Methylotuvimicrobium sp. KM2: one gene and its partner. The main gene of each other region encodes a partner of the protein of the gene in region 2 in a complex. Links are inferred from orthologs where the notes say so. Each region holds a gene or a part of one and is shown on either strand. Other genes may lie near its edges.

What was found.
Region 1: the proteins of cgtA (region 2) and WJM45_RS16160 are in contact, whole or in part, in a crystal structure (PDB 8BFT), measured with the Escherichia coli proteins. The link is inferred for Methylotuvimicrobium sp. KM2 from one-to-one orthologs.

Annotation. Positions count from the first base shown.
Region 1 is NZ_CP150634.1:3,849,285-3,864,179, forward strand. What follows is about bases 8,155-11,100. They hold WJM45_RS16160 (glycosyl transferase family protein), read left to right. Parts: upstream 8,155-9,105; coding sequence 9,106-10,095; downstream 10,096-11,100. Other genes in these bases: cyoE (heme o synthase), read left to right, coding at 8,212-9,099; WJM45_RS16165 (PilZ domain-containing protein), read right to left, coding at 10,166-10,723; WJM45_RS16170 (hypothetical protein), read left to right, coding at 10,795-10,917. Outside these bases: WJM45_RS16115 (response regulator), read right to left, coding at 52-420; WJM45_RS16120 (methyl-accepting chemotaxis protein), read right to left, coding at 440-1,651; WJM45_RS16125 (protein-glutamate O-methyltransferase CheR), read left to right, coding at 1,792-2,601; WJM45_RS16130 (chemotaxis protein CheD), read left to right, coding at 2,582-3,178; WJM45_RS16135 (chemotaxis response regulator protein-glutamate methylesterase), read left to right, coding at 3,451-4,557; 16S rRNA (guanine(966)-N(2))-methyltransferase RsmD, read right to left, coding at 4,884-5,447; WJM45_RS16145 (pitrilysin family protein), read right to left, coding at 5,452-6,750; WJM45_RS16150 (pitrilysin family protein), read right to left, coding at 6,750-8,111; WJM45_RS16175 (transglycosylase SLT domain-containing protein), read left to right, coding at 11,279-11,863; WJM45_RS16180 (FKBP-type peptidyl-prolyl cis-trans isomerase), read left to right, coding at 12,137-12,556; WJM45_RS16185 (DUF2802 domain-containing protein), read right to left, coding at 12,845-13,222; WJM45_RS16190 (hypothetical protein), read right to left, coding at 13,374-13,547; WJM45_RS16195 (chemotaxis protein CheW), read right to left, coding at 13,605-14,081; WJM45_RS16200 (chemotaxis protein CheW), read right to left, coding at 14,348-14,895.
Region 2 is NZ_CP150634.1:4,433,427-4,448,199, forward strand. Bases 11,950-14,773 are described here. They hold cgtA (Obg family GTPase CgtA), read right to left. Parts: upstream 13,966-14,773; coding sequence 12,934-13,965; downstream 11,950-12,933. Other genes in these bases: proB (glutamate 5-kinase), read right to left, coding at 11,950-12,947; rpmA (50S ribosomal protein L27), read right to left, coding at 14,069-14,326; rplU (50S ribosomal protein L21), read right to left, coding at 14,347-14,658. Outside these bases: WJM45_RS18650 (PAS domain S-box protein), read right to left, coding at 1-664; WJM45_RS18655 (IS110 family transposase), read left to right, coding at 756-1,772; WJM45_RS18660 (PAS domain-containing protein), read right to left, coding at 1,991-2,866; WJM45_RS18665 (hypothetical protein), read right to left, coding at 3,255-3,962; WJM45_RS18670 (flavin reductase family protein), read right to left, coding at 4,323-4,805; nadC (carboxylating nicotinate-nucleotide diphosphorylase), read right to left, coding at 4,807-5,637; 1,6-anhydro-N-acetylmuramyl-L-alanine amidase AmpD, read left to right, coding at 5,669-6,211; lspA (signal peptidase II), read right to left, coding at 6,890-7,363; ileS (isoleucine--tRNA ligase), read right to left, coding at 7,380-10,205; ribF (bifunctional riboflavin kinase/FAD synthetase), read right to left, coding at 10,221-11,150; rpsT (30S ribosomal protein S20), read left to right, coding at 11,514-11,777; more of proB, read right to left, coding at 11,826-11,949. UniProt on the Escherichia coli protein: An essential GTPase which binds GTP, GDP and possibly (p)ppGpp with moderate affinity, with high nucleotide exchange rates and a fairly low GTP hydrolysis rate.

The DNA of each region.
Region 1 (14,895 bases), 590 kb from region 2 along the record:
CAACTATTAACTCGAACATAGACATATTTAAGACCAGATCCTTAAAGATCTTTAAGGTAAAACCAATTTCGATACCGCCGTCATTAAGGTCTGCGGCTGAAACGGCTTAGTCAACCACGCCTTAGCACCGGCCGCCTTCCCTGCCTGTTTTTTATCTTCGGCGGCCTCAGTAGTCAACATCATCATCGGCGTAAACTTATAATCCGGTAATTTTTTGACTTCTTGCACAAAGGTAATGCCGTCCATATTCGGCATGTTGACATCGGTGATGATCAGATGAATTTTTTGGCCTTTCAGTTTGTTCAGCGCGTCTTTACCATCGCACGCCTCTAAAACGTCGTAACCGCCGCCTTTCAACGCAATGCTGACGACCTGCCGGATAGAAGCGGAATCATCGACAATCATGATCGTTTTAGCCATGTTAGAGGTTCTCCTTGAATTAGAAAAAAGTAAGATCGTCGGAATAGCTCGACCGGTCATGAGAAGTTGTAGCCGAAGCATGATTAATCAACTCTTCGGGCATCGTATAACTGAGCTCCATTGTCGATAAGGTTTGTTCGACGTTAATCATATCGGCATGGCGCATATGTCCGGCTCCTTGCGTTTTTTCGATAGCATTTTGCAGGTGTTCTAAATTATGTTCGACATGATCAAGCATCTGAGTGACTCGATCCTGGAATTGCAACGCTGTTAAAACCGAATAAATTTGATCGCGGATTTGCTCGCTATTATCCATTAATTCGACTGCATCATCTTTAAAAGCCGTCAAAGTCGCTTTGATATCGGACATGACTTGGTTGATCGCGTGATCTGCGGAACCGATATTTTGTTCGTCGCTTTCCGTCGACGACTCTGCCGTTCTCAGTGTTGTGTTCATCGCTGCAATAATTTCATTGACCGTCCGACTAATTCTTTCGCCGGTCGTCGATGAAAAGCCAGCCAGTTTTCTGACCTCGTCGGCAACGACCGCAAAACCGCGCCCGTGCTCTCCGGCTCTGGCCGCTTCGATCGCGGCATTCAAAGCCAGCAAATTGATTTGCTCGGCGACTTTACGAACTTCTTGCGCCATACTATCGAGACTATTGGTGTACGTCGATAGCTCTCTAACCTGATCGATCATGACCCGTTCAGCCTGATTGATCTGATTAAGGTTTTGGATAACGCCTTCCAAAGTCGTGCGGCTTCCGCTAAGCAAGGAATCGATATGATCTTCCTGATGACCTTGTTGCGTCAGGCCGCTCAACGCGTCGATTTGCGAAACCATGCTTGAAAATTGAACCGATAACGTGGTAATTTCCTGCTCGGTATGAGCACGGGAGGTCCCGACTTGACGAATAACGATCGGTACAACCTCCATAATCAGCTTTTCCAACTCGATCGAATATGCATTTGCGTCGTTCAGCTTGGCGTTTTCATCGTTTTTCCACTGGGCATCCAAACGCTTCAAACTCTCTTGTTGACGCTTAAACAATGTCAACCCAATAACGAAACCGATTGCCGTAAGAATCCCCATTGCGATAAAGCCGACGAGATTGAATGCGCCTTGCCAGACAGCTATCCCTCCCCCAAGCAAACCCAAACCTGTCGGCATGCTATAGAAGGCGAATTTTCCGTTTGCGGCAATACTTGGCGTGTTATCGGAAAAAGACATGAAATACTTCCTTTTTTGGCACTGTTGAGTTATCAATTATAGTAAGGTTTTACGGCACACAACACAATCAACGTTCTTTCATGACCAAGATATGACCGATTAGCGCATGACTCAAGGATACAAAGATTAGCATTTCACCCATTACTAAAAAAGAATTCGATTGCTTCCAGCGCTTAATTTACGAGCACGCAGGCATCTATTTAGCCCCCGAAAAAAAAGTCATGGTTGCCGGAAGGCTCGCCAAACGCCTGCATTTTCACGGACTGACTAGCTACGGGGAATATTTTCGATTACTGAGCAAACCCGAATTTGCCGATGAATTTCAAATAATGGTTAATTTTTTAACCACTAATGAAACATATTTTTTTCGCGAACCCAAACACTTCGAATTTTTGCGAACAACTCTTTTAAAATCTTGGCAAGGAGAAAATTTTAACGCCTGGAGCGCGGCTTGTTCATCAGGGGAAGAGGCTTACTCGTTGGCTATGATTCTGGCGGAGACATTGGGTCGAAAGAGATGGACTATACTAGGTTCCGATTTGAGCACGCGCGTACTCGACATTGCTCGAAACGGCATCTACCCGATGGCCCGCTTGGAACAAATGGACCCCGCCTTACTAAAAAAATACTGTTTGCGGGGCGTGCGCTCGCAAGAAGGCTTTTTTCGGGTTGACGAGTCGTTGATCGACCGAACGCACTTCGAGCAAATCAACCTGATGCAATCGCTACCTAACCAGCTTACCAAACACTTCGACCTGATTTTTTTACGCAATGTTTTGATTTATTTCGATCAAAATACCAAAAAAGCGGTTGTCGAGCGCATAATCAAAGCACTGAAACCGGGCGGTTATTTTTTCATCAGCCACTCCGAAAGCCTGCATCGGATAACCAGCGACCTGGAAATGATCAAACCATCGATTTTCAGAAAAAATGATCGTTCAACCTTATAAAGAAACTCGCCGCGTGATTATCGAACCCGGCGAGTACTATGTCAGTACCAGCGGCGAGTTAATATCGACCTTGCTGGGTTCTTGCGTCGCTGCATGCCTCTTCGATCCGGTCAACAAAATAGCGGGGATGAATCACTTTTTACTCGCCTATCAGCATCATTCCCGAAGCCGTCCGATTATCGAAACCGAGGAAGGCCGTTACGGACTTTATGCCATGGAGCTTTTGATCAACGATATGATGAAAAAGGGGGCAAAAAAATCGCGAATTAAAGCCAAATGTTTCGGTGGCGGCAATGTACTACACTTACGTAGCGACAAAACCGATAAACTATCCGTCGGCGAAGTCAATATCGAATTTATCAAAACATTCTTGGCACAAGAAAAAATACCGATACTGGCGGCGAGCTTCGGAGGCACGGTAGGCCGTAGCATTCATTTCGTCAGTAGCGATTTTTCGGTATACGTCAAAACCATTGAAACCTCGCTCACACAACAACTGGAAAAACAAGAGCGCTCTTTTTGGAAAAAACGCATTGATGCACAAGAAAAAATCAAATCGGACGTGGAATTTTGGTAAGGCTATGTTTGCGTTAATAGTTGAAATTAATACTATGCGAATGCCGAAAAGACTGTAGAGTACACTGTGCGTACCACAGGAGATCCGCCCGTAGCTTAACGTGCTCTCATGGGTTCCGTTGTGCCGACATTAGGTACGCATAGCGTACCCTACAATTCGTTTTGAGTTTACAAGTGTTTCCGGTAGTGGGGGCAACTATTACCGCATACTTAGCCTTTGGTAAGGCGGCTCAACCGATTTATGCCCAAGCCCTTAATATAAAAATGCAAAGCATGAATATCATTAAAGTTTTCATCGTAGACGACTCGGCCGTCGTTAGACAGGTTCTCACACAATTGTTCGAAGGCACTGCCGGCATCAGAGTTATCGGATCGGCGCCCGATCCGATTTTTGCCCTGCAAAAAATGGAAAAAGAGTGGCCGGACGTAATCGTGTTGGATATCGAAATGCCGCGCATGGACGGCGTAACTTTTCTCAAGAAAATCATGCTCGAACGCCCGACTCCGGTCGTCATTTGCTCGACGCTCACCGAAAAAGGCGCCGAAGTGACGATGCAGGCAATGAGTGCCGGAGCGGTCGACATCATCACTAAGCCTAAGGTCAACCTGCGCCACTTCCTTGAAGAATCCAACACGCTGATTATCGATGCAGTGAAAGCCGCGGCCCATGCCCGGGTTGGTAAAATAAAAAGCATGCCTTCAAACACCGAGCCCAAACCGAAACAAAATGCCGATGCGGTCATCGCCCCTTCACATTTAAAGCCCCTATCGGAAACGACCGATAGGGTGATTGCCATTGGTACTTCGACGGGCGGAACTCAGGCCCTGGAGTTTGTACTGACCAAGCTCCCTCGAACCTCGCCGGGACTGGTGGTTGTACAGCACATGCCCGAGGCATTTACCGCTGCCTTCGCAAAGCGGCTTGACGGCCTTTGCCAAGTCTCCGTCAAGGAAGCCGAAACCAACGACCGGGTCATTCCCGGACAAGTTCTGATCGCCCCGGGGGGCAAACACATGCTAATGCGCCGTAGCGGCGCACAATATCGCGTCGAAGTCAAGGACGGGCCGTTGGTCAGCCGGCACAGGCCGTCCGTGGACGTTTTATTCCGCTCCTGCGCCCAATCAGCCGGCCCGAACGCCGTCGGTATCATCATGACCGGCATGGGCGACGACGGCGCGAAGGGTATGAAAGAAATGTTCGATGCCGGCGCGTTCACCGTCGCGCAAGACGAAGCCTCCTGCATCGTATACGGCATGCCCAAGGAAGCGGTGAAACTCGGCGGCGTCTCCAAGACCCTGCCTTTACATTCGATACCTGAACTTATCGTCAATTCTTCAACCGGAACGCCTTTGGGCAAAACTTCGAATACGGCGGAATGAATATCGGCAAATAAGCCTTAATCCTGAATTCGGCAGTTTAACCATGAAGGACATGAAGTTCATGAAGGATTCCAAGAACTTACCAAATCCTTCTCGCTAACCTTTTTGGTGAGCGAAAGTTCTATACAAACGCGTAATAAGCTATTGAATTAACTTCCTATTCTTCATGATCTTCATGGTGAAATGCTTTTTCTAGGTTAATTTAGGCTATGCTCGCGTTAATAGTTGAAATTAATACTACGCCAAGTTGATGTAGGGTACGCTGTGCGTACCTCAATAGACTCGCCCGTAGATTAACGTGGCCTCATGTGTGCTCTGCACCGACATTAGATACGCGCAGCGGACCTTTCGTATAATCGATAGGCGACCTCGCCGGCCGTTTTATCTTTCAGAAGCCGCCAGTTTTCGGGCATGCCGGTGAGATCGAGCCCGATTTCCGTTTCCAAGTAGATTTTAGCCTGCGCGGACAACCAGCCCTTATCCTCGAGCCATTGACAGGTTTGCACAGCGAGACTTTTGCCAAACGGCGGGTCGAGAAAAACCAAGTCGAACGATTCGACGTCACCGGCCAAATAACGGAAAACATCCTGATTGACGATTTTGATTCGGTCGGTCGATAAAATAACGGCATTCTCTTTTAAATGCCGGCAAGCCTGTGGGTTGTTTTCGACCTGTACGACCGATTTTGCGCCTCGCGACGCCGCCTCGAAACCCAACGCTCCGCTGCCTGAATAAAGATCCAGGCAACGGCTGCCATAAATATCGCTTCGCAACCAATTGAACAAGGTTTCCCGAACTCTTGCCGGCGTCGGGCGCAATCCCGGTGCGTCGGTAAAACGCAGATTGCGACCGCGCCATTCGCCGGCGATGATTCTTAGCTTGTTTTGCACGGATTTATTGCGCTTCGCCGACGGTAATTGTTTGCAATAGCTCCGAATCGACCCGCCGCTGAAACGCGTCCTTGATCGCATCGACGGTCACTGCATTGACCTTCTCCTGGAAGGTATCCAAATAGTCGAGCGGAAGATTATAAAAACCGATCATTTCAACATAACCGATCATTTTGCTGTTGGTATCGAAACGCATGACAAAACCGCCGGTGATGTTTTGTTTTGCGGCTGTGAGTTCTTCCTCGGTCGGCCCGTCTTTAATAAATTCGGTCAAGGTTTGATTCAAGACTTCCAACGCTTTGTCGGCTTGATCGGTCCGGGTTTGCAGGCCCATCGCAAAAGGTCCTTTGCGATACATCGGTGCAAAATAACTGTAAGTGTTATACGCTAGACCTCGTTTTTCCCTGACTTCCTCGAATAATCTCGAAACCAGCATGCCGCCGCCCAGTATGTGATTGCCGACAAATAATGCGAAATAGTCGTCGTCATTGCGATAGGATCCCGGCAGACCGCTCATTACATGAGTTTGCGCGGAAGGAAACGCGATATGTTTGCGGCGGCCTTGCTTGGGCATCGCCACTTCCGGTAATTCGGCGGGTTTTTGTCCGACCGGTAATTTCGCCAACAATTTCTCGGCGGTTTGTTCAGCCTGTTTACGGCTCATATCGCCGACGATGGCTACCATCGCATTGGTAACCACATAATATTTGCTATAAAAGCTTTTAAGATCCTTGGCCTGCAAAGGTTCTACAGTCTCAATTTCGCCGGCACTTGGATGCGCATAGGGATGTTGTCCGTAAACCGCTTTATAAAAGGCAATATCGGCCAGTGTTGACGGCGAAGATTCGCGATGTTTTAAACCGGCCAACGTGCGCTTTTTTTCGCGCTGAAAATCGGCTTCCTCAAAGCGCGGTTGAGTTAGGATGGTTTGCATCGTTTCGACCGACTTATCGAACAGTTTCGGATCGGTCAAAGTCCGTAGCGACAGCCAAGCCATATCGCGGGATACGCCGGTTCCGAAACGGGCGCCGACGCTTTCGAAACGCTGTGCGATTTGATCGGCATTCCATTCGCCGGCGCCGGTATCGAGAAGCCCGGAAGTCAACGCGGCGATCCCGAATTGCTTGCCGTCGCGGGCACTGCCAGCATCAAAAGTCACCCGAATATCGGCCATCGGCAGATTTGGAGCGGGTACGAAATACACTCTAGCCCCCTGTTTGGTTGTCCAGTGTTCGATGTTTGCCGCAGCCCAAGAGGCCTGTCCTGTCAGCATCAATAACAGACTGATCAAAGCGATACGCATTATTTGCTCTCCTTAATTTTTTTATTGCCGGTTTGTTCAGCGATTGGTTGCGGCACTAAATAGGCCACGCTCAAATTGTTATCGGTAAAATATTTTTTAGCGACTTCTCGGACTTGTTCGGCGGTCACCCGATTGACCTTGTCGACATATTCGTCGGCTTTTTGCCAACCTAAACCGACGGTCTCATTGATGCCCAGTTGCATGCCTTGATAAAACATCGAGTCGCGCTCGTAGGTGGCATTCGCGAGCACCTGCGCTTTGATCCGCTGCAATTCTTCCGGTTGCACCAACTCATACTTGAGTTTTTCGATTTCTTCCTTTAACGCCGCTTCCAATTCTTGGTGACTCTTTCCTTGTGCAGGCGTCGCGTCAAACATAAACAATTCATCGAGTCTGGAACTCAAGTTGTAGCCGGCCCCGGCCGCCACAGCGATCTGTTTGCCCCTCACTAATCCGGATTCCAAGCGCGCACTGCTGCCGCCGTCCAAAATACCCGCCATCACTTCCAATGCATAGGCTTCCCACTCATGCTCGGCCGTATTCAGCACAGGGACTTTATACCCCATGACCAGATACGGCAGTTTGTCTGGCAAATTGACGATCATGCGCCGTATGCCGAGTTGTTCGACTTCGGTTTGCGGCTTCACCGGCGTAATGTCACTGGGCTTGAGCGGTCCGAAATATTTTTCGGCCAACGCGAACACCGCTTTCGGTTCGACATCGCCGATCACGACCAATGTGGCGTTATTCGGCGCATACCATTTTTGATACCAGGCCTCGAGATCGGCAATCGTGTAGTTCTCTATGTCTGTCGGCCAACCGATAATCGGATTTTTGTAGGGGCTGTTCGAATAAGCCAGTGCGGCGAAATGTTCCTGGATTTTGGAGCGAGGCTTATCGTCGGTGCGCATCCGACGCTCTTCGTAAACGACTTGCAGTTCCTTTTGCAATTCCTCATCCAGCAGTTTGAGATTACGCATCCGATCGGCTTCCAGTTTGAAACTGACTTCTAAACGGGATTTTTCCATCGTCTGGAAATAAGCCGTATAATCGCGACCGGTAAAGGCGTTTTCATTGCCGCCGTTGGCCGCGATGATTCGGGAAAATTCGCCGGGTTTGAGCTTGTCGGTGCCTTTGAACATCATGTGTTCAAGCATGTGAGAAATACCGGTAATGCCGCCCGGCTCGTAGCTGGAACCGACTTTGTACCAGACTTGGGATACCGCGACCGGCGAACGGTGATCTTCTTTGACCAGGACTTTTAAACCATTGTCTAAAATCCGCTCATGTACTTTAACCACCGCTTGTGCCGGCAACAAAAACATACCGGATAATACCGCACTCGCAATTTGCAACTTCATAACATCCTCTCTGTAGTAAGGTTAACGCGTCCGACTATTTGATAAATCAATAGTTCACTGTATTCTATAGCTTAATATAAATGTTGGAATATTTTCGATAATGACTAACCCATCCGCCCTACTCTCCTGGCGTGACTATCTTGAACTGTGCAAACCGAAAGTAGTTGCCTTAATCGTTTTTACTGCTGTGGTCGGCATGTTGCTGGCCGTGCCCGGCATACCGCCCATCGACACTTTGCTTTATAGCACCGTTGGCATCGGACTCGCCGCCTCGTCCGCCGCGGCGGTTAATCACTATCTCGATCAGAATGCCGACGCTCTAATGGGTAGAACGCAAAACCGTCCATTGCCGAAAGGCTCGTTGCACTCAGTGAATGTCATCATTTTCGCATCGCTACTCGGCCTATTATCGATGCTTCTATTAGGCCTTTTGGTTAATCCGCTGACTGCTTTTTTAACGTTATTGTCACTGATCGGTTATGCGATCATCTATACCGTCTATCTAAAACGCATGACGCCGCAAAACATCGTGATCGGAGGCGCGGCCGGCGCAGCGCCTCCGGTTTTGGGGTGGTGCGCGATGACCGGCGAAGTGCATCCTTATTCGTTGCTATTGTTTTTAATCATTTTCGTTTGGACACCACCGCATTTTTGGGCACTGGCAATCGCCCGCCGCGAAGAATACGCGAAAGTTAAAATTCCGATGTTGCCAGTCACGCACGGCCCCGAATTCACAAGACTGCAAATATTACTGTATACGGTGCTACTCTTATTGGTGACATTGCTGCCTTATTTAACCGGCATGAGCGGGCTGATTTATCTCTCCGTTGCGGTTCCCCTGGGCCTCGGTTTTATTTATTATGCAGTTTTGATGATGCGCCACAAGGACGACCGAACGGCAATGAAAACCTTCGGTTTTTCCATTATTTATTTGATGCTGATGTTTGCCGCGTTATTGATCGATCACTATGTGGTAATTGGACTGTAATCTGCCATGACAAGACAAGAACATCCTTTTGCTCACTATATCCGCATTCTCGGTAAAGGCAAAAAAGGCTCGCGCCCGCTGACCCGCGAAGAGGCCTATCAGTCGATGCGCATGATTTTGACCGGCGAAGTGCTGCCCGTGCAATTGGGCGCATTTTTGATGCTGTTGCGGGTTAAAGAAGAAACCCCTGAAGAGTTGGCCGGTTTCATTGAAGCCGCCCGCGAAACCTTTAGTCGTTCCGACGACGAATCTCCCGCCGACCTGGATTGGTCTTCCTACGCCGGCAAACGACGCCACCTCCCCTGGTTTTTGTTGTCGGCATTATTGCTCGCGGAAAATGGCATCAAAGTCTTCATGCATGGCGCCGGCGGCCATACCGAAGGCCGAATATATACGCACGATGCTCTGAAATACCTCGGCATCGAGCACGCCGCCTCCTTGCAAGAAGCGCGGCAACAACTCGAAGAACGGAACTTCAGTTATTTGCCGCTGGAATACTTCTGTCCGAAACTTCATGAAATCATCGAATTGCGCCCGATCATGGGCTTGCGATCACCGGTACATACGCTCGCCAGAATGTTGAATCCTTTTAATGCCAAACACAGCATTCAGGCGATTTTTCACCCGGGTTACCGGCCGGTGCATCAGGAAGCGGCCTTATTACTGAATGACCCTCATGTCGCGGTATTCAAAGGCGAAGGCGGCGAAGTCGAACGCAACCCCGACGCCGATTGTTTGGTGCAAAGCGTTAAGCATGGCGAATTATACGATGAGCAATGGCAGAGAATATTCGAGCGTCGCCATGTTAAATCCGAAACACTCAACCCTAACCAGCTCGCTGCAGTCTGGCAAGGCGATATCGTGGACGAATACGGAGAAGCGGCCGTTATCGGTACCGCGGCGATTGCTTTGAAGCTGCTAGAAAAAGCGGACAGTCAAGAACGCGCTATAAAGATGGCCGAAGATTTTTGGCGGAGCCGCAAGCCGTTTGGATGATGACTCGCGGAGAAAACCGCTTGAATAGATTGCAACGACTCCCTTTTGATTGAAAAAACCGTTTAAGCAGCTACCCTTTAACCATACCCGGATTATGAGGGGAAAACCTCGGGATACCTTCAACAAAGGTTTTTTCCAAGTAATTGTATTCCAAACCTAATAAGGTATTCCCGTCCTGATAATTCACCCATACGACCTTAACTTCGCCGAGAAGGTCGAGTCTTTTAAAGTTAAACGCGGCAATTGCCCCAGGCTCCACGTCAATACGCTCCGGTAACGTAACCATTAAGCCGTCTACCGATACATTAATCGTGTTGAAATGGTAATTATGGCCGTTAAGAATTATGAGTCCCGGCGCCTCCAATTTTTTCCTGTAAGCATGCCTTGCATAAAACAAGTTTTCTACATCGTGCTCGACATTTCTGAAATCCAACGCCAAATAAATCCGACCATCAATTATATCGGCTCGAACGATTTCGGCTTCGCCGGCAAGCCGCATTTCTTGCAGGTAGATATCAACGATAGGCGATATCTTTATTGTTTTGAACAGATCTTCAACATCATTAATGCGTTCATGATCGTCCAATTCAGCCAACAGACCGGTGATTGAGATATTGCTTAAGGTCATCGGAAGTTCTTCCCCATCCAGATAAATTAATCCATGGGAGGTTAGTTTTTTCCGATAATGGCGTTTTTCGTATGGCATTGTTAACCTACATTACATTCATTACATTTTTGTACGACTTCGTTATTGAAGACATGGAGTCGAAAGAAACCGGTATCTATACCTTTATCGCTCTTCAAATTTCGGCAGTGCCTTAAGAGGCGCCGGCGTGTTCGGTCGATTTTTACTCCTCGCTAAACACACCTATCGCCCCCGTCATTATTCACACCCCTATCGTTCCAACGCTCTAGCGTGGGAACGATAATTGACGGGGAACTGAACAGTTACTCTCACCCTTGTTGATTTTCAAATTGGGGACTTGCTGACAATAACCGTAAAATAAACAACGCTATTCTCTATTTCCAAACCGTAAAGGGCAAGTATTATGCTCTTACAATGAATATTAAATAATGACTAGTGTAGACTAATATTTATATTTTTCGCTTCGAACCTCGTCTTTCAGAATTTGATTGTCTATTTTTTATGCTGCTATCCATTAGATCGTTAAAAATAATTTTAATGGCTACCTCGTTTCTTATTTTACAAGCCTGTACCACGGCTCCCCCTAAAAACACAGAAAACATTTGCGAAACTTTCAGAGAAAAAAGCAACTGGTACAAACACGCCAAAACCTCTTATCAAAAATGGGGGGTACCTATTCCCGTTCAAATGGCGATCATTCATCAAGAATCTCGCTTTGTTGCCGATGCCGCCCCGCCAAGACGGAAATTATTAGGTTTCATACCTTGGTTTAGAAAAAGTAGCGCCTATGGATATGCTCAAGCACTGGACGGTACTTGGGGCGACTACATGAAACATAACCGTCGCTGGAACGCTGACCGCGAAGACTTTGCCGATGCAGTCGATTTTGTCGGCTGGTACAATCACATGAGCTATAAAAGACTCGGATTAGCTAAATCGAACGCTCGGCAACTATACCTGGCCTATCACGAAGGTCATACGGGATACCGGCGCCGAACGTTTTTGCAAAAACCCTGGCTACTAAAAGTTGCCGATAAAGTCGACCGCAAAGCCCGTATTTACGATTCGCAATTAAATTCATGCTGGAACGAATTTGAAAGCAAGAGCTGGTTTTTTTGGTAGACTATATTGCTTGTTCACAGTTGCGAACAAGCGACATCACCGGCAAAAAAAGGACAAACCGGTGTTGGAGTTAGAAGGCGCCAACCTACTGACATCCGAGCAAGAAAGATTAACTATTTTATTGGGATTAATAAACAAGCTTCTTGCTTTTTCTCGCGACTTCTCCAAAAATGGATGCAATTCCTTATAACTTACGACAGGAGGAAAAAATCTGTGACTAAACTGCATATCCGCGTTTTTTCAGTTTTTACCGCTATTATCATAGGATTTACGATGTTCTCAATGGCCAATGCGACCACCCCACAGGAAAATAAAGAAGCAGGCGAAGCCTTTCTTGCCGAAAACGCCAAAAAGGCAGGCATAAAAACCACGGCGAGCGGCCTTCAATATGAAGTTCTGAATGAAGGAAGCGGTGCCACGCCAAATGCCTCCGATAATGTTACCGTTCATTACAAAGGCACCACAATTAGCGGGGAAGAATTCGACAGTTCATATGGCCGAGGCGAACCCGCCACATTTCCGTTAAACCGAGTCATTGCCGGCTGGACGGAAGGACTGCAGTTAATGAAGGAAGGCGCTAAATACCGTTTTTACATACCCTCCGATTTGGCTTATGGCGAACGCGGCGCCGGCCGTGCAATTGGCCCTAATGCCACACTCATATTCGATGTTGAACTGATCAAAGTTCAATAAAGTCAAACGTCCCGTGTGTTTGGCAAGAATGTCGGCAGGTATTGCCGACATTCGAAGTAGCCAGCTGTATATCAACCCATCATCTATGTACCTACTCTCACGGAGCTTGGCAAGTCAAAAAATTTGCGGTGTTTCGAATAACCCGCCCTCGCGTGACGAACACCGCGTATCATTTCGCAATTCACCCTGAGTCACCAGGTACGCGTAGCGTACCCTAGAATTCACTTTGAATTTCTAAGTGCTTAAGGTAGTGGCGGGTATTTTCAACTATGATCGAATACAATGCCTTTATCTAGCCCCATGCAAACGAATCAATAGCACGGCCTCATCACGACTAATTCCGAATTTTTGTATCAATTCAGCCGCGTCTGCGCCGCTTCGCACCTTTTGAATGATCGCGTGATAAGGCTTCGCTTCTTCCTCTCTTTGTTCAAAGTCGTTGATTTTTTCGGTTAATTCCTTGAGTAATTCAGCCGTCTCGGCTAATCGATTATCGACGCCGACCGATGCCGAACATAAACCGACAATATCCAAATTATGATTATTCAGATGTTCCGCCAAGGCTCGATAGTTGCGTTTAAGCTTAATATGATCGACTGTTAACCATACCAACAAAATCGACATAACGCTCAGTACGGCAAGACCGGCATATAAAATTTCATTCATCAAATAACTTCGTCGATATGCTGAGCAGGCCCTGTATCGCCTTGCTGCTCCGGTTTTTTCTGGTTCCCACGGTCCTCCGTGGGAACCCATACCTTGGTTTCCGAGGCAAGATCAGTATGCATTCCCACGCTGGAGCGGCGGGAACGAGGAATCAAACAACTTCGTCAATGTGTTGAGCAGGCCCCGTATCGTCTTGCTGCTCCGGTTCAGAATCCTTTTCCTGCTCGTTTTGTTGTTTTTTCTTATCCGGTCGATCTTCGTCATTAGTGACTTTAGCCGGTTTAATAACCGGATATGTCGGTACTATCGGTTGTATTTCGATCATGACCGCCTCTCTTAGCCGCGGCTCAAGGAAGTTGATGTTTTCAGGTTACAATTAACTTCAAAACATATCCAATTCCGCTTTCTCTTCATCGCTTAAAAACTTATTTAGGTCGACTAGAATCAATAATTCATTATCTCGACTAGTCACCCCTTGAATATACCTAGAAGTTTCTTCATTGCCGACGTTCGGAGCCGTTTCAATATCGGACGATCTCAGCTCAACGACTTCGGCAACGCTATCGACCAAGATGCCGATAATATGCGATTCGGTTTCGATTATGACAATGCGCGAATTATCGTCGGTCTCCTTCGACATCAAACCAAATCGATTGCGCGTATCGATCACCGTTACGACATTGCCTCGCAAGTTGATGATGCCCAGCACATAAGACGGCGCACCGGGAACCGGAGCGATTTCTGCAACCCGCAGCACTTCCTGCACTTGCATGACATTGATGCCGTACTTTTCATCACCGAGACGAAAAGTTACCCATTGCATCACCGGATTGTTTTGTTTTGTGTCAAATTCACTCATTCGCGATCACCGCTTCATTATTCAAAGTTATTATTTTTTGCAAACCGTATCCGCCCAACTACTAACCCTTCACTCTATAAAAAGAATATTGTCCACGAAACACACGAAAATCACGAAATTTAAAAACTATAGTTACGCACAACGTACCATTTCACAAGTCTTCCGTAGAATCCAAGCCTAAAAAAGGTAAGCGATTCGCCCCTGGACGCTGGAGCGTCCAGGGCTGCGTTCCCACGCTGGAGCGTGGGAACGATAACCTTTATCCTTTAACCTTTCTTCTTTCCCCTTTCATCTTTCATCTTTCTTCGCGGCGTCAACTGCTCGACATCGATCACGGCGGTCAATTCCTCGATTACTGTTCCAATCAACCATGGCCGCTGCTTACGATGGGTTCGCCAACGAACTTGCTCGGGGCGCACTTTGCCGATCGACAGAAGTTCATCGCAAGCCAAGCCCCAATTGCCATCCTGGGTAATTAACATACTTTTAAAAGGCTGCTCGATTAAGTTTCGTTTATTCGCATAGCCTTTTCCTAAAATCAATTGCCCGGAATCGAGAATACCGATTTTTCGTTCCTGGTCTTCCAGCAAACCGATAAACCACGAGGGTTGCCCAGGAATTTTAGTAATCGTCTTATCGAATTTAATGGCTCTGGATAACTCAACCAAAGGCGTTGCCAGTATGAGCTGGCCTATTCTAAAAAATAAGGCTTGGAATTCATACTGCGCCCAAGACGGCATAACCGCAAGCGGCATGGTAGGCTTTGGAACCAATTGCAGTTCAACCAAGGCCGACGTCTTGGCAATGGTCTCGC
Region 2 (14,773 bases):
GGAACGCATCTCGCCAAGCTTGCAAGGTGCGCGCGGACTCGGCAATGGTTTGATGAATATGATCGAGATCGTCGGGGTGGGTGCGAGCGAAAACAGGGCTAAAATCCTCGGCTACAACATCGGGGCTGATCCCATATAACGATTCGAACAATGGACTGGCATAAGGCATGCTTGCCGAGCCATTAGGACGTAATCGGAATGAACAAATGACTCCAGTCACCGTTGCGGCAACCTTGGTTAATTGATCCTGTAACCTTATCCGCTCCTTCATGGCCAATTCCGCACTCATGCGCTCGGTCACGTCGCGCATGATCACGGTAAAGGTTTTCTCGCCGTTTATCTCGCACTTGGAAATGGAAGCCTCGATCGGGAACTCCTCGCCATCGGCTCGTATACCCCTAATAGAGACGAGTTCATTTTTTATTCGACGAGCAATTCCTGCCTTATCGAATCCACGTATATATTTACCATGTGCGGCTCGGAACCGCTCGGGAATAAAACGCTCGATAGTCCCGCCGATGGCGTCATGCGCCGAACAGCCGAACATTTTTTCCGCTGCGGAGTTGAATAGTAAAACGCGTTGACCGGCGTCGATTGTAATGATTGCGTCGATAGCCGACTCGACTATATCGGCATAGCGCTGCCGACTGTCCAGCAGCGCCAATTCGTTGCGTTTACGATGATGATATGGACTCCTCTCACTCTGTTGGTGTCAAATAGCACCTTAGTAAAAAACAAAACAAGAGGAGTCCGAGATGAATACTAGCGTAATTGGTTTAGATATCGCAAAGAACATTTTTCATCTGTATACGTTGAATGCGGATAATAAAGTCATCAAGAAAAAACTCAAACGGGCGCAAGTCTTGACCTTCTTCGCCAATTATCCGGTCAGCACGATTGGTATCGAGGCGTGCGGCAGTAGCCATTATTGGGCTAGAGAATTAACTAAACTGGGCCATGAAGTGATGTTATTGAACGCGAAGTTTGTCAAGAGCTTCTTGGTCGGCAACAAGAATGATTTTAACGATGCCCAAGCGATTTTTGATGCGGTCGGCCGGCCCAATAAGCGGGTGGTGGCGATCAAAACCGAGGTACAGCAAGATATGCAACTGCTTCATAATCTACGCCAGGATCTGGTCAAACGACGAACTGCTGTAGTGAATCAGATTCGTGGAGCCTTGCTGGAGCGCGGCATTGCCATTCACAAAGGGGTCGATCAAGTCAGAAAACAATTGCCTGATATTTTAGAAGATGCCGAGAACGGACTGACGGCGCTGTGTCGAGAGCTGATTGCGGAGCAAGCTGAGCGGTTGAGAGAATTGGATAAGGTGATTAAGGAGCAAGACAAACGGCTGGGCAGGCTCAGTCAAGCCGATGCATTAAGCCGGCGCATGCTGGATGTTCCCGGGGTGGGTCCGATCACCGCCACGATTGTGGCATCTGATATCGGGGACGGCAAAGGCTATACCAGTAGCCGAGATTATGCGGCGAGTCTGGGCCTGGTTCCCGGGCAGCATAGCAGCGGCGATAAACCCCGCTATCTGGGGATCAGTAAGCGGGGTAATCGTTATATCCGAACCAACTTAATTCATGGTGCCCGCGCGGTGGTCAAAAACTGTGCTGGCAAAACGGATCAACTCAGCCGGTGGCTGCAGTCGCTGGTCGAGCGACGCGGCTTTAACAAGGCCGCGGTTGCCCTGGCCAACAAAAACGCCCGCATCTTGTGGGCAATGACCACGAAAAATGAAGCTTATCAAGGGGCGCCTGCCTAACGCGGGCATTGGGCCGGGTTATCCACCCTTTGCCCACCGGCTCCCAGCTAGAGAAGAGAGCTCGGAGCCCGTGGACAAAGCGTGGATAACCCTGATGAGTGAGATTGATTTAACCGAGTACACAAGATTGCGGAGGCAAGTAGACAATCAGTGATGACAACAACAGGTCAGACCGGTGCTTTTACAACCCGTTATACCCATAGGTTCTTAAGAAACCGTTACGATGGTTGAGGAATAAGCGCGCGGATAGATTCATCAGGAGTCCTGAGGCAATAAAGCCTCTGTTGAGAGACCGAATATATGGCAGCAATCTTGATCTCTGTTTTGACATCATTTTTTGAAAACTTGGCTTGCAATAAACGAGGAGTCCATATATGGGTAATATCCTGCGTGGTCCCGAACCCGCCCAGCAAATTACCCTTTTTATCGTATTCCAGCCAAGCCTTTTCTCGAACCCACTTCACTGCGCCATCTACCAACAAACGGTGTTCGATATCATACGGTTCGCCGCGTAGCCCTTCTCGCCACATTCGGTCGACATAGTCTCGGTCTTCCGGATGCACGATGGCTAGAAAAGTCTGATAAGTCTTCGGCGTGCCTATCGGAATACCGAAAATACGGTGATTCTCGTCGGACCAAATTAATTCGTCACGTTTGATATCCAGCCGCCAGCTACCGATTTGCCCGACCGTTTGCGCACGATCCAAATCTTGTCGACTTTCCCATAGCGCATGGGTAAGCCCCCTATAAAAGCTGGTTGTCGCGACCATGACCAATGAAACGAAGCAAAAGGCTGCATTTAATATCAATAGATCGTCAAATTCGGTCTTAGCCGGAAACAATATCAGTGCATTGACAGCGATCAATGATAAAGCCATCGCAAGAAAACCGGGGTTCTTCCCTAACCAGAAAGAGACCAGATTAATCCCGAAAGCAAATAACAAAAATGCCGCCCGCTCACCTATCTCTGGCAAATAAATGGTCGCGAATGTCGTGGCGATAACGACCAGTACTGCCAATCCAAATCGCAACACGGCAGGTTGATCGCCTAAATTAAAGAAAATTGTTTGGATTTTACATCGCTCGTAGGTCATCGGCTCTTGTTGTCAATGCTCATTGCTGCGCGTCATGTTACGTCAAACCAAGCAATCGGTATTGGCTCAACGAATCAACCATCATCCTAAAGATCATGAAGGTCTGGCCATCGCTCCGGCAAATGAAAGTGCGGGGGTGTGGCGGAGGGTGCGGTCACACGCCCGACAGGACGCCACTTGATCTACGATTGGCATATTTTTATCATGGCGTTAAAAACATCAAAATTGCCTTATTGATCGAAATAAAATGGCTGCCGAACTAGTAGAGGCTTTTTGCTGATCGGTAAATAAGCTAGCCAAGTCAGGGAATGAACATCAATATCGCTATAAGTCATCTTTTTAATAAAACAGCTAACCCCTCGAGTTTATTGAAAACAATGAACCTAGACTAGGTGTCGATCGCGCCTTTGATTGAGTTCTTTGTCAGTAACTTACCCTGTTCAAGTATTGATCCAATTTCTTCAAATTGAAGGACATTTCTATCGGCCGATAAAATAAAGTCGGCCAGCGCAGTGATTGCGAGCCAATTTGACCTATCATTGATAAAACTAAATGCGTCCATGAAGAGCGCCTTGAGTTTTCTCTCTCTTAGATCCCGAGTCACAATAAAGCAATCAAGATACTCGTTGACTAGCTCCAAATCGGATGATCCGCCATAATATTGCAGCGCCTCGATATTCACTAGCCGAGAATTAATGGGCTCATTGTCGCGCAATGCGATATATCTGGCTTCGGCCAACGGTCCAACGAGTAAATTGATAATATCGGCTTCGAAAGCACACTGATAAGCAAGCTTTTGTGCATTAGAAAAGTATTTTGTGGTTTCGTGAAACGATGTTGCTATCGTATGAATCAAGCGGCCGCCTTCTACTTTAGCCATATAGCGAGCCGATCGATCTCCTAAACACTCGGATGACTGAAAGTCGGTATTTAACGGTTTGACACATATCTGAAAAAAAACCGGCGGCAGTCCTTTCTGTTGGTTGCCCAAATGTATGGCGGCGGCATGGCCCGCTTCATGGAAAGCGATGTTACGGCTAATTTCTCTATGGGATTGTGAAGATGCGTCCTTAAGATTAAAGGTGCGATTCATCATGGTGAGCCCTCTCTTAAGATATAGGATTATTCTGTTTTATCGGGGGTTTAGTATTTATGAATCGTCATCCGAAATCTATACGTATGAATATTTACAAAGCGTATGGATACTTACAAACGGATGTTTGGAGAAAAAAGGGGTCAGGTTAAATTATTAACCTTATTCTAACACTCATGAAGGACTGGCAATTGCCTCGACAAATGAAAGTTCGAGACGACGCGGGGAGGGTGAGGGGTAATTTGAGGCTTCATCAAGCCGGTAAAAGTGTTGTCGACCGTCGTCCTTCGACTCGGCTTAGCACGAACGGTCTACAACACATGCCAACTGCTATTTTTAGGGTTATACTTTTTTCTGATGACGTTATTTGTCGTATAGCTCGCTGCTGCCATCCATATCGCCGGTCTGACTATAGAGCATTGAAGGACCGCTTCTAAGCATCGCCGCGTCGACGACCCTCAGCACAGCGATGCGATGATCGCCGGCATCTGTGAAATGACTGAGCTCGCAATCGAAATAGGCGAGACTTTCTGATAATACCGGCGCGCCGGTTTTCTCCTGCTGCCAAACGTATCCCGCCATTTTATCGGGCGCGGAGCGACCGAAATGCTCGGTCATAATCATTTGATCCCTGCCTAGAACATTGACCGAACAGCATTTGCCGGCCTCAAGGAGTCGATAAGAATAATGCTCAGGATTGATGCTCAACGCCAGCATGACCGGGGAGAACGACACCTGCATGACCCAGGCGGCGGTAAAGGCATTGGTTTTTTCGCCGTCCCGCACGCCGATCACATAAACGCCGTGACTGATTAGCCGGCATAAATCCGCTATTTTTTCGCTCATGTCAATTCACCAGGTTGATACGCATCGACAAATCGATCGCTTTGATATTTTTGGTCAATGCGCCGATCGAAATAAAATCGACACCGGTTTCGGCAATTTTTTTAACGCTTTTCAGATCGATATTACCCGAAGCTTCCAATCCGACTCGGCCGCCGTTAAGCTTAACCGCAGTCTTCAAATCTTGAAGGCTGAAATTATCGAGCATGATACGGTCCGGCGCGGCAGCAAGCGCCTGTTCAAACTCCCGAAGGTTCTCCACTTCGATTTCGACCGGCAGTTCGGATATTTCGCGTGCCATTTGCACTGCTGCGGCAATCGAGCCCGCCGCAATGATATGATTTTCCTTGATCAAGATGCCGTCGAATAGGCCGATCCGATGATTAACGCAACCACCGCAAACCACTGCGTATTTTTGAAGTTTTCTCAACCCGGGTAGAGTTTTACGCGTATCGAGGATACGGCACTCCGTCCCGGCTACCGCATCGGCATATCCTCTAGCTTGCGTCGCGGTTGCTGACATTGTTTGTAGAATATTTAACGCACTTCGTTCGCCTGTCAACAAGGCACGAGCATTACCCTGCAAACGACATAGCACAGAATCCTTAGAGACCTTATCACCCTCGGTGACTAGCCATTCGACATGGACATTTTCGTCCAGGAACCGGAACACGGCATCGAAACAAGCGTGTCCGCACAAGACCATGTCTTCACGCGTGATGACTTCAGCTCGAGCGTTTTTATTTTCGGGAATGATTTGCGCGGTAATATCGCCGGTACCGATATCTTCTTCGAGAAAAAGTTGGATTTGCTCAATAATGGACGATTGGTTCATACTTTCGTACTCCGAATAATTATAAAACCCCATGAAACTCACCAATCACTGTCTCGATGATTGTAAGCAAAGGCCTTCACCGAATCATGACGAACGCCCCGACCCCGACGATATTTCGCTGGTTGTGATACATTGCATCAGCTTACCGCCCGGCGAATTCGGCACGCCGCATATCGACCGCTTGTTTAGCAATACATTATGTCCCGGCGATCATCCTTATTTTCAAGACATTCATCAAATAAGAGTCTCGGCGCATGTGCTAATCCGAAGGACCGGTGAAGTCATACAATACGTCCCGTTCGATAAACGCGCCTGGCATGCGGGCCTTTCAAGCTTTCGAGGCCGCGAACGCTGCAATGATTTTTCAATCGGCATCGAGCTCGAAGGGACCGTAACGTCTCCCTATACCGACAAGCAATATGAGCAACTCGCGGCAACGCTCAAATGCTTATTTGCACATTATCCGAAATTATCCAAACAAACGCTAACCGGACATAGCGATATTGCACCAGACCGCAAGACCGACCCGGGCCCGTCGTTCGATTGGGATAGACTGTTCGATTTGTTAACGTAGAGTTCGCTTCCGAGAACTCTTTCGAGCGAGCAGATCTGGATACTCATCGACAAGGTACGCGTAGCGTACCCCATACGCATCAAACTAAAAACGGCTAACCCGCATCACGCTCTTGTTCTCGCGCAGGGGCGCAGAGAGTTTTTCTCTCTCCTAAGCTCCAGCCCTCATTGTTATACATAAGTCATAAATTATCCTTTTGCCATCTTAGCCAATGTGGCCTCGATACACTTTATTGTCACTTAACACTCTCGGCCTTCCCTCACCTAACGCTAGGTGAGGGACGATCAGGGGATCGCTCCCACAGAGCATCCGCCGCCCGCTGTGGGAGCGACGCCTTCGTCGCGACTATCGAAGCCGCTAACGCTCATACACCAAAAGGCTTTTCGGACGACACGACAACCTAGCGCTCGGTCGCTGTTTTTTGCACAATAGGAATATTTATACTTGTGTATAACGGCAAGAGCTCCAGCTTGGGAGTGTCTACCCTCAAGCTCCGCTTGCCGGGTGACATCAAGCAGAGCTTGAGGGTATGCATTCCCAAGTTAGAACTTGGGAACGAAATAACACCGTTAGTTAAAGTGTTTTCTCAGCGCCCCTGCGCGAGATAATTTTCACGCTCTAAGTTAATTTTAGCGACATCCTTAGCTTGATGCGTAGGTAGCCGTACCCACCGTTTTTTCAAGAGGCTTCGCCTTTTTTGCCCAAACCGAAAGACTCGGCAATCATCAACGCGACACCGATCGTGATCGCCGAGTCGGCGATGTTGAACGCCGGCCAATGCCAGTCTTGATAATAGACATCGAGAAAATCGATCACATAGCCGTAGGCGAGTCGGTCGATCAGATTGCCGACCGCCCCGCCGAGTACCAAGGCCAACGAAACCGCCAACAGGGTTTCATGCCGCTTGAGCCTTGCCAACCACATCGTGATCACAATGCTAATCACGAAAGCCAACGCGGCAAAAAACCAGCGCTGCCAACCGCCGGCTTCGCTCAAGAAGCTGAATGCCGCGCCGGTGTTATGCACATAGGTCAGATTGAAAAACGGCAGCACTTGAATCGATTGATAAAGCTGCATGTTTGCCGCTACCGCCAGCTTGGTAATTTGATCCAGAATCAGCACGACAAACGATAACCAAAGCCATTTCAACATTCGACCCGTCCTTAATTTAAGCGAAACGTCTGACTTCGCCGTCGCCAACGATATTCTCGACGCAGCGTCCGCATAATTCAGGATGATTCGGATCGACGCCGATATCGGCGCGTTGATGCCAGCAACGCACGCATTTGGCATGCTCGGATACCGAGACCTTTATCTTTAACCCTTCCAACTCGGCTTGTACGGCATCATCGGGACTCGACGCCAACTCTTGAACCGTTGCCGCCGACGTAATAAACACAAAGTGCAATTCGCTCTCGAGTTGTTTCAATACCGGGAAGTAACACTCGTCGGCATACAAAGTGACCTCGGCATTGAGGGATGCGCCGATCGCACCGGTTTTGCGTATCCGCTCCAATTCCTTGCTAACCGCTTCGCGCACGGCCATTACCTTTGACCAGAAAGCTCTGTTCATCGGAGAATCTTTGTCCAACTCGAAAAGCCCTTGGTACCAGGTCTCGAGAAAGACCGATTGACTGCGCTGCCCCGGCAAATAGTGCCAAATTTCGTCGGCGGTATAGCTGATGATCGGCGACAGCCAGCGGCTTAACGCTTCGGCGACATGATACATCGCGGTTTGCGCGGACCTACGCGCCAAACCGTCCGCTTTCGCTGTATATTGACGATCTTTAATGATGTCGAGATAAAAACCGCCGAGGTCGACGGCGCAGAAGTTATGCACTTTTTGATAGACTTGGTGGAATTGATAGCTTTCATAAGCGGCAACGACCTCTTGCTGCAAACAATAAGCGCGGTCGACGACCCAGCGGTCCAATGCCAACAGTTCGTTCGCCGGAACCGTATGAGCTGCCGGATCGAAACCATCCAAATTGGACAACAAGAAACGAGCGGTATTACGCAAGCGCCGGTAGACATCGGAGGTTCTTTTCAGAATTTCGTCCGAGACATTCATTTCGGCGCGATAATCGGTCGCCGAAACCCACAGGCGCAACACATCGGCACCCAAGGTTTTCATGATCGTTTGCGGCGCGACGACATTGCCGCTCGATTTAGACATTTTTTTGCCGTCCGCATCGACTGTGAAGCCGTGCGTCAATACCGCCTTGTAAGGCGCGACACCTCGCATCGCGACCGATGCCAAGAGGGACGATTGAAACCAACCCCGATGCTGATCCGACCCTTCCAAGTACAAGTCTGCTGGAAAATCCAAATTCTCCCTGGCATCGAGTACGGCATAATGCGTCACGCCTGAGTCGAACCAGACATCGAGCGTATCTTGCATTTTTTCATAATGTTCGGCATCGGCACCGAGTAATTCGACCGCGTCCAATTCGAACCAGGCATCAATGCCTTTTTGTTCAACGCGCAAGGCAACCTGTTCGATCAGAGCTTCGGTATTCGGATGCAAGTCGCCGTTTTCCTTATGCACGAATAACGCAATCGGTACGCCCCAGGTACGCTGACGCGACACGCACCAATCCGGGCGTCCGCCGACCATAGCTTCGATACGAGCCTGTCCCCAATCCGGTATCCATTGGACCTTGTTAATTTCCTCCAATGCCTTATCGCGCAAACCGTTTTTCTCCATCGAGATAAACCATTGCGGCGTCGCGCGAAAGATGATCGGCGTCTTATGCCGCCAGCAATGCGGATAACTGTGTAGCATCGATTCGTGATGCACCAGCTTGCCTCGCTCGGCCAACACTTCGAGCACATGATCGTTCGCTGTGAAGACATGCTCGCCGGCAAACAATTCGGTATTCGGCAAGAATACGCCGTTGTCGCCGACCGGATTGTCCACAGGCAAATCGTATTTTAAACCGACGACATAGTCTTCCTGACCATGCCCGGGAGCGGTATGCACGGCGCCGGTGCCCGCCTCGATCGTGACATGATCGCCGAGAATCACCGGCACTTGCCGTTCGTAGAAAGGGTGCTGTAACAGCAAATTTTCCAGCGCATCGCCTTTGCAATAGGCGATCACATGATACTCCTCGATGCCGTAACGGAGCATCGCATCCTTCATCAAGGCTTCGGCCAAGACCAGCCTTTCCTTCGCGCCGTCTTTTTCGCATTGCACGACCGCATATTCCAATTCCGGGTTCAATGCAACAGCTTGGTTGGCCGGCAAGGTCCACGGCGTGGTCGTCCAAATCACCACCGAGAGCGGGCCTTCGCCTTCGTGCTCGGGCACATGATGACAGCGCGCTAAAAATGCGACTTCATCAATGACCTGAAAACGCACATCGATCGCCGGCGAATGTTTGTCTTCATATTCGACTTCGGCTTCGGCCAGCGCCGAACCGCAATCGGTGCACCAATGCACAGGTTTAGCGCCTTTACTGAGATGACCGTTTTTGCTGATCTTGCCGAGTGCGCGAACGATGTCTGCCTCGAACTTGTAATTCATCGTCAAATACGGGTTATCCCATTCGCCCAATACGCCCAAGCGAATGAATTCGCCCTTTTGCATCTCGACTTGCTTAGCCGCGTAGTCGCGGCAGGCATTGCGGAATTGAGCCTCGGAAACTTTGCCGCCGGCCTTGCCGACTTTCTTTTCGACCATCAGTTCGATCGGTAAGCCATGACAATCCCAACCCGGAACGTAAGGCGCATCAAATCCGCTCAATGACTTGGACTTAACGATAATATCTTTCAGAACTTTATTGACCGCGTGACCGATATGAATCGCACCGTTCGCATAAGGCGGGCCATCATGCAGAATGAAGCGAGGGCGCCCGGCAAATTCTTCCCTGATTTTCTGATACAGATCGATGTCGTTCCAAGCCGCCAGCCGCTCCGGTTCGCGTTGCGCCAGATTGGCCTTCATCGGAAAATCCGTTTTAGGTAAATTCAGTGTAGTTTTATAATCCATCGTCGTTAACTTGAGTTAAATCAGTAAAATTTTTTTAGCTTCGGCCACATCGTGGACAATTTGCGCCTTTAGTTCTTCAAGCGAAGGAAAACGCATTTCATTTCTTATTTTCTTCTTGAAATGCACTTCGACATAGTTTCCATAAATATCGCGATTGAAATCGAATAAATGGGTCTCCAAAATCACCTTCGAATCGCCACCCACGGTCGGCCGGGTACCGACATTGGCGATGCCGGGAATTTCCCGCCCATCGATGCCGGTCATGATAACCGCGAATACGCCCTCGATCGGTGTGTTTTTGCGCGATAACTGAATGTTCGCGGTTGGAAACCCTATCGTGCGCCCTATCTTATCGCCATAGGCCACTCGACCACAAACCGAATAAGAACGCCCGAGCATGCCGGCGGCATAATCCAGGTCGCCTTCACCCAAGGCATCACGAATCATCGTACTACTGACCCGATGCCCATCTATTTGATAAGAAGGTGTATCTTCGACCTGAAAACCGAACTCACAGCCCTTTTCCTTCAACATCGCGAAATTACCGCGCCGCGCCTTGCCGAAATGAAAGTCGTCGCCGACCACGAGATATTTGACATTCAGCCGTTTCAGCAAAATATCTTCGATAAAATCCTCGGCCTCCAAATCGGCAAAGAAGCGATTAAAACGCAGTATCAATACTCGATCAATGGGAGATACCGAAAACTGAATGATTTTTTCCCGTAATCGAGTTAGACGCGACGGCGCATTGCTACCTTGAAAATATTCCAAAGGCTGGGGTTCGAATATCAAAGCGACCGACGGCAAGCCCATTTTCCGGCCTTGCCGTGCCAATTTGTCGATAACCGCCCGGTGACCTAAGTGCAACCCGTCGAAATTGCCTATCGTCAGCACACAACCTTTCGGCATAGGTTCAATGTGAGCCAATCCTCTTATCAATCGCATGAATACATCTTGCTGGAAAAACAGCAAATTCTAACATTATCCGGTCGCATGTGACCGACAAATTACACCCCAATCATAACAACAATTGCCGCGAATAAAATCCTCAACACAAAACACCAGCCGTTGCCGCCGGATCGAAAAACTCATCGGTAGCCGCATCGACTCCAAAAAGGCTGGCAATCAACATATCTCTAACGAAACCCAAAATATGCAAAAGCATCGTCATAACCTGACGATTATTGTTGTTTTAACAACCTACCTGCCCAAAACGACTATTTCTCGCATTATTAAAAATTGACAATAGTAGCGCTACGCAAGATAATATGCGGTCTTATTAACTCACCCTTTACGAATCGATACACTATGGCTAACACAGCACAAGCAAAGAAGCGGGCGCGACAAGCGGAAAAAAGCCGCATTCGTAACGCTGGACAACGCAGCAATCTGCGCACCTTCATCAAAAAAGTTCTGACTGCGGTCAACGCAGGCGACAAAGAAAAAGCGCAAGCCGCTTTTCAAACTGCGGTTCCCATCATCGATTCCGCAGCCAACAAAGGACTGATACATAAAAACAAAGCCGCACGCAGCAAAAGCAGATTAAACGCCAAAATTCGCGGACTTGCTTAATCGATAAAAAAGCCGAAAGCAACGCCCTTCGGCTTTTTACCCTTCCCCTTACATTACCACCATATTGTCACGATGAATCAATTCCTCATCGTCCGCATACCCGAGAATACGCTCAAATTCCGAACTTGGTCTTCCGACAACCTTTCTCACATCTTCCGCACTGTAATTAATTAAGCCTCGCGCAACCTCCATCCCTTGCGCACTCACGCAAGAAACCAATTCACCTCGCTGAAACCCGCCGATTACGTTTTTTACACCCACAGCCAACAAGCTTTTGCCTGCATCCCTTAAAACCTTTACCGCGCCGTCATCCAACTCCAAACGCCCCTTGACCTGCAGCTGCCCGGCCAACCAACGCTTTCTCGCCAATAACGGCCCAATACTCGGCACCATGTAAGTACCAACCGGCTTACCCGCCACGATTTCAGTAATCACATTCTCCGCCACACCAGCGGCGATCACTGTGGCTGCGCCGGAACGCGAAGCCAATCTTGCCGCTCGCACCTTGGTATACATCCCCCCTCGACCAAGCCCGCTCCGACTTTCGCCAGCCATGATATCGAGACTGACATCATTCACATTGATTTCCGAAACCAAACGCGCAGCAGGATCGACACTGGGATCTGCTGTAAACAACCCCTGCTGATCGGTCAAGATAATCAACAACTCGGCTTCAATCAGATTCGCCACCAAAGCACCTAATGTATCGTTATCGCCGAAACGAATCTCTTCGGTCGCCACCGCATCGTTCTCATTAATAACCGGCACGACACCGAATTTGAGCAGCGCCAACAACGTGCTTCTCGCATTTAAATAACGCCGCCGATCCGACAAGTCATCATGCGTCAACAAAACCTGCGCGGCATGCAATCCGTGTTGCTGAAAATTATTTTCAAAAACACGAACCAACCCCATTTGCCCCACCGAAGCCGCTGCCTGCAATTCATGCAATGTTTTCGGACGAATTCTCAAGCCTAAACGAGCCATACCCTCGGCTACCGCCCCCGAAGACACCAAAATCACTTCGATTCCGCGCGCACGCAAACTTGCCATTTGCTCAACCCAAGCCGCAATTGCCTCCTTGTTGAGACCTCTCCCACCAGCGGTCAATAAAGAACTACCGATCTTGACCACTACCCTTTTCGTTTTAGCAAAATCACTTCTGCTCACTGTCGCTCCGCCGCTCTTCCAAAAATCTCATGATCGCGAACATCAATTCACGCGTTCCTTCACCCCGCAAGGCCGAAACCTTGAACACGGGCCCTTGCCATTCCAATTCGTCGACAATAGCTTGGCAATGCTGCTCCACCGAATCGGATTCAAGCCTATCGATTTTATTCAGCACCAACCAACGCGGCTTATCGGCCAAATCATCGCTCCACGACTTAACTTCTTGCATGATCTTACGCGCCGAAGAGACCGGCGAATCCATCGACTCATAAGGCATCACATCGATCAAATGCAGCAATAACCCGGTGCGCGACAAGTGCTTTAAAAACTGCAAACCCAATCCGGCACCTTCGGCCGCACCCTCGATCACACCGGGAATATCGGCGATAACGAAACTGCGCAAATCATCGACCCTAACCACACCCAAATTCGGATGCAAGGTCGTAAACGGATAATCGGCGACTTTCGGACGAGCCGACGACACCGCCCGTATCAGACTGGATTTACCGGCATTGGGCAAACCCAAAAGCCCGACATCGGCAATCAAAGTCAACTCCAGCTTGAGCATCCGATGCTCGCCTGGCGTCCCTTTCGTCGCCTGCATCGGCGTACGATTAATGCTGCTCTTGAACCGCGTATTTCCCAGACCATGAAAACCGCCTTGCGCGACCAGCAAGCGCTCACCCGCCCTGACCAACTCACCTAAAACCTCACCGGTTTCAGCCTCAGTCACCAAGGTTCCGGGCGGCACAAGCACCAAGCAATCCTCACCTTTCTTACCGGTACAGTTGCGGGCCATGCCGTTTTGCCCTCGCTGCGCCCTATGCACCGACTGATAACGAAAATCGACCAAGGTATTGACGTTTTCGGCGGCTACCAAATAGACACTACCGCCATCGCCTCCGTCGCCACCATCCGGCCCGCCTTTCGGAATATATTTTTCACGGCGAAAACCGACGGCGCCATTACCGCCGTCACCCGCTTCAACCCGAATCACCGCTTCATCAACAAATTTCATCGCTTACACGCCGCATCTTCATCCGTTCACAAACAAAAAAGCCCCACCTTGAAGGGCGAGGCTTTTCATCAAACACTGCTTGCCGCGAATGCGGCGCAAGGTCTTATGCAGCAACAATACTGACAAACTTGCGTTTATTAGGTCCTTTGACCTGAAAAACGACCTTGCCCTCTGCCGTTGCAAATAAAGTATGATCTCTACCGCAGCTAACATTATCGCCCGCATGAAATTTAGTGCCGCGCTGACGCACGATAATATTTCCCGCTTTCACGACTTGGCCGCCGAACATTTTAACGCCCAAGCGTTTTGCATTGGAATCGCGACCGTTCCGAGTACTACCACCCGCTTTCTTATGAGCCATTACCTTACTCCCGAAATAATTTAAGCAGAAATGCCAGTAATCTGGACTTCTGTGAAATACTGACGATGCCCCATTTGCTTCATATGGTGCTTACGTCTTCTGAATTTAATGATCTTGACTTTTTTGTGTCTACCTTGAGACAACACAGTCGCTGTAACCTTGCCGCCTTCAACATAAGGCTGACCGACTTTTACAGCATCACCCGACTGAACCATCAGCACTTTATCGAATTCAACGCTATCGCCGGTTCCCAGCTCAAGCTTTTCTATTTTTAAGGTCGCACCCTCTTCAACCCGGTACTGTTTTCCACCTGTTTGAATTACCGCATACATCCGCGTCAGCTCCATCAAGCAACTATCTGTTAAAAGTAAACAGACAATTATATTTTTAAAAAAAAGTTACGTCAAACTTATATCCAACGAACTATTCGATTGCAACGCATAAAAT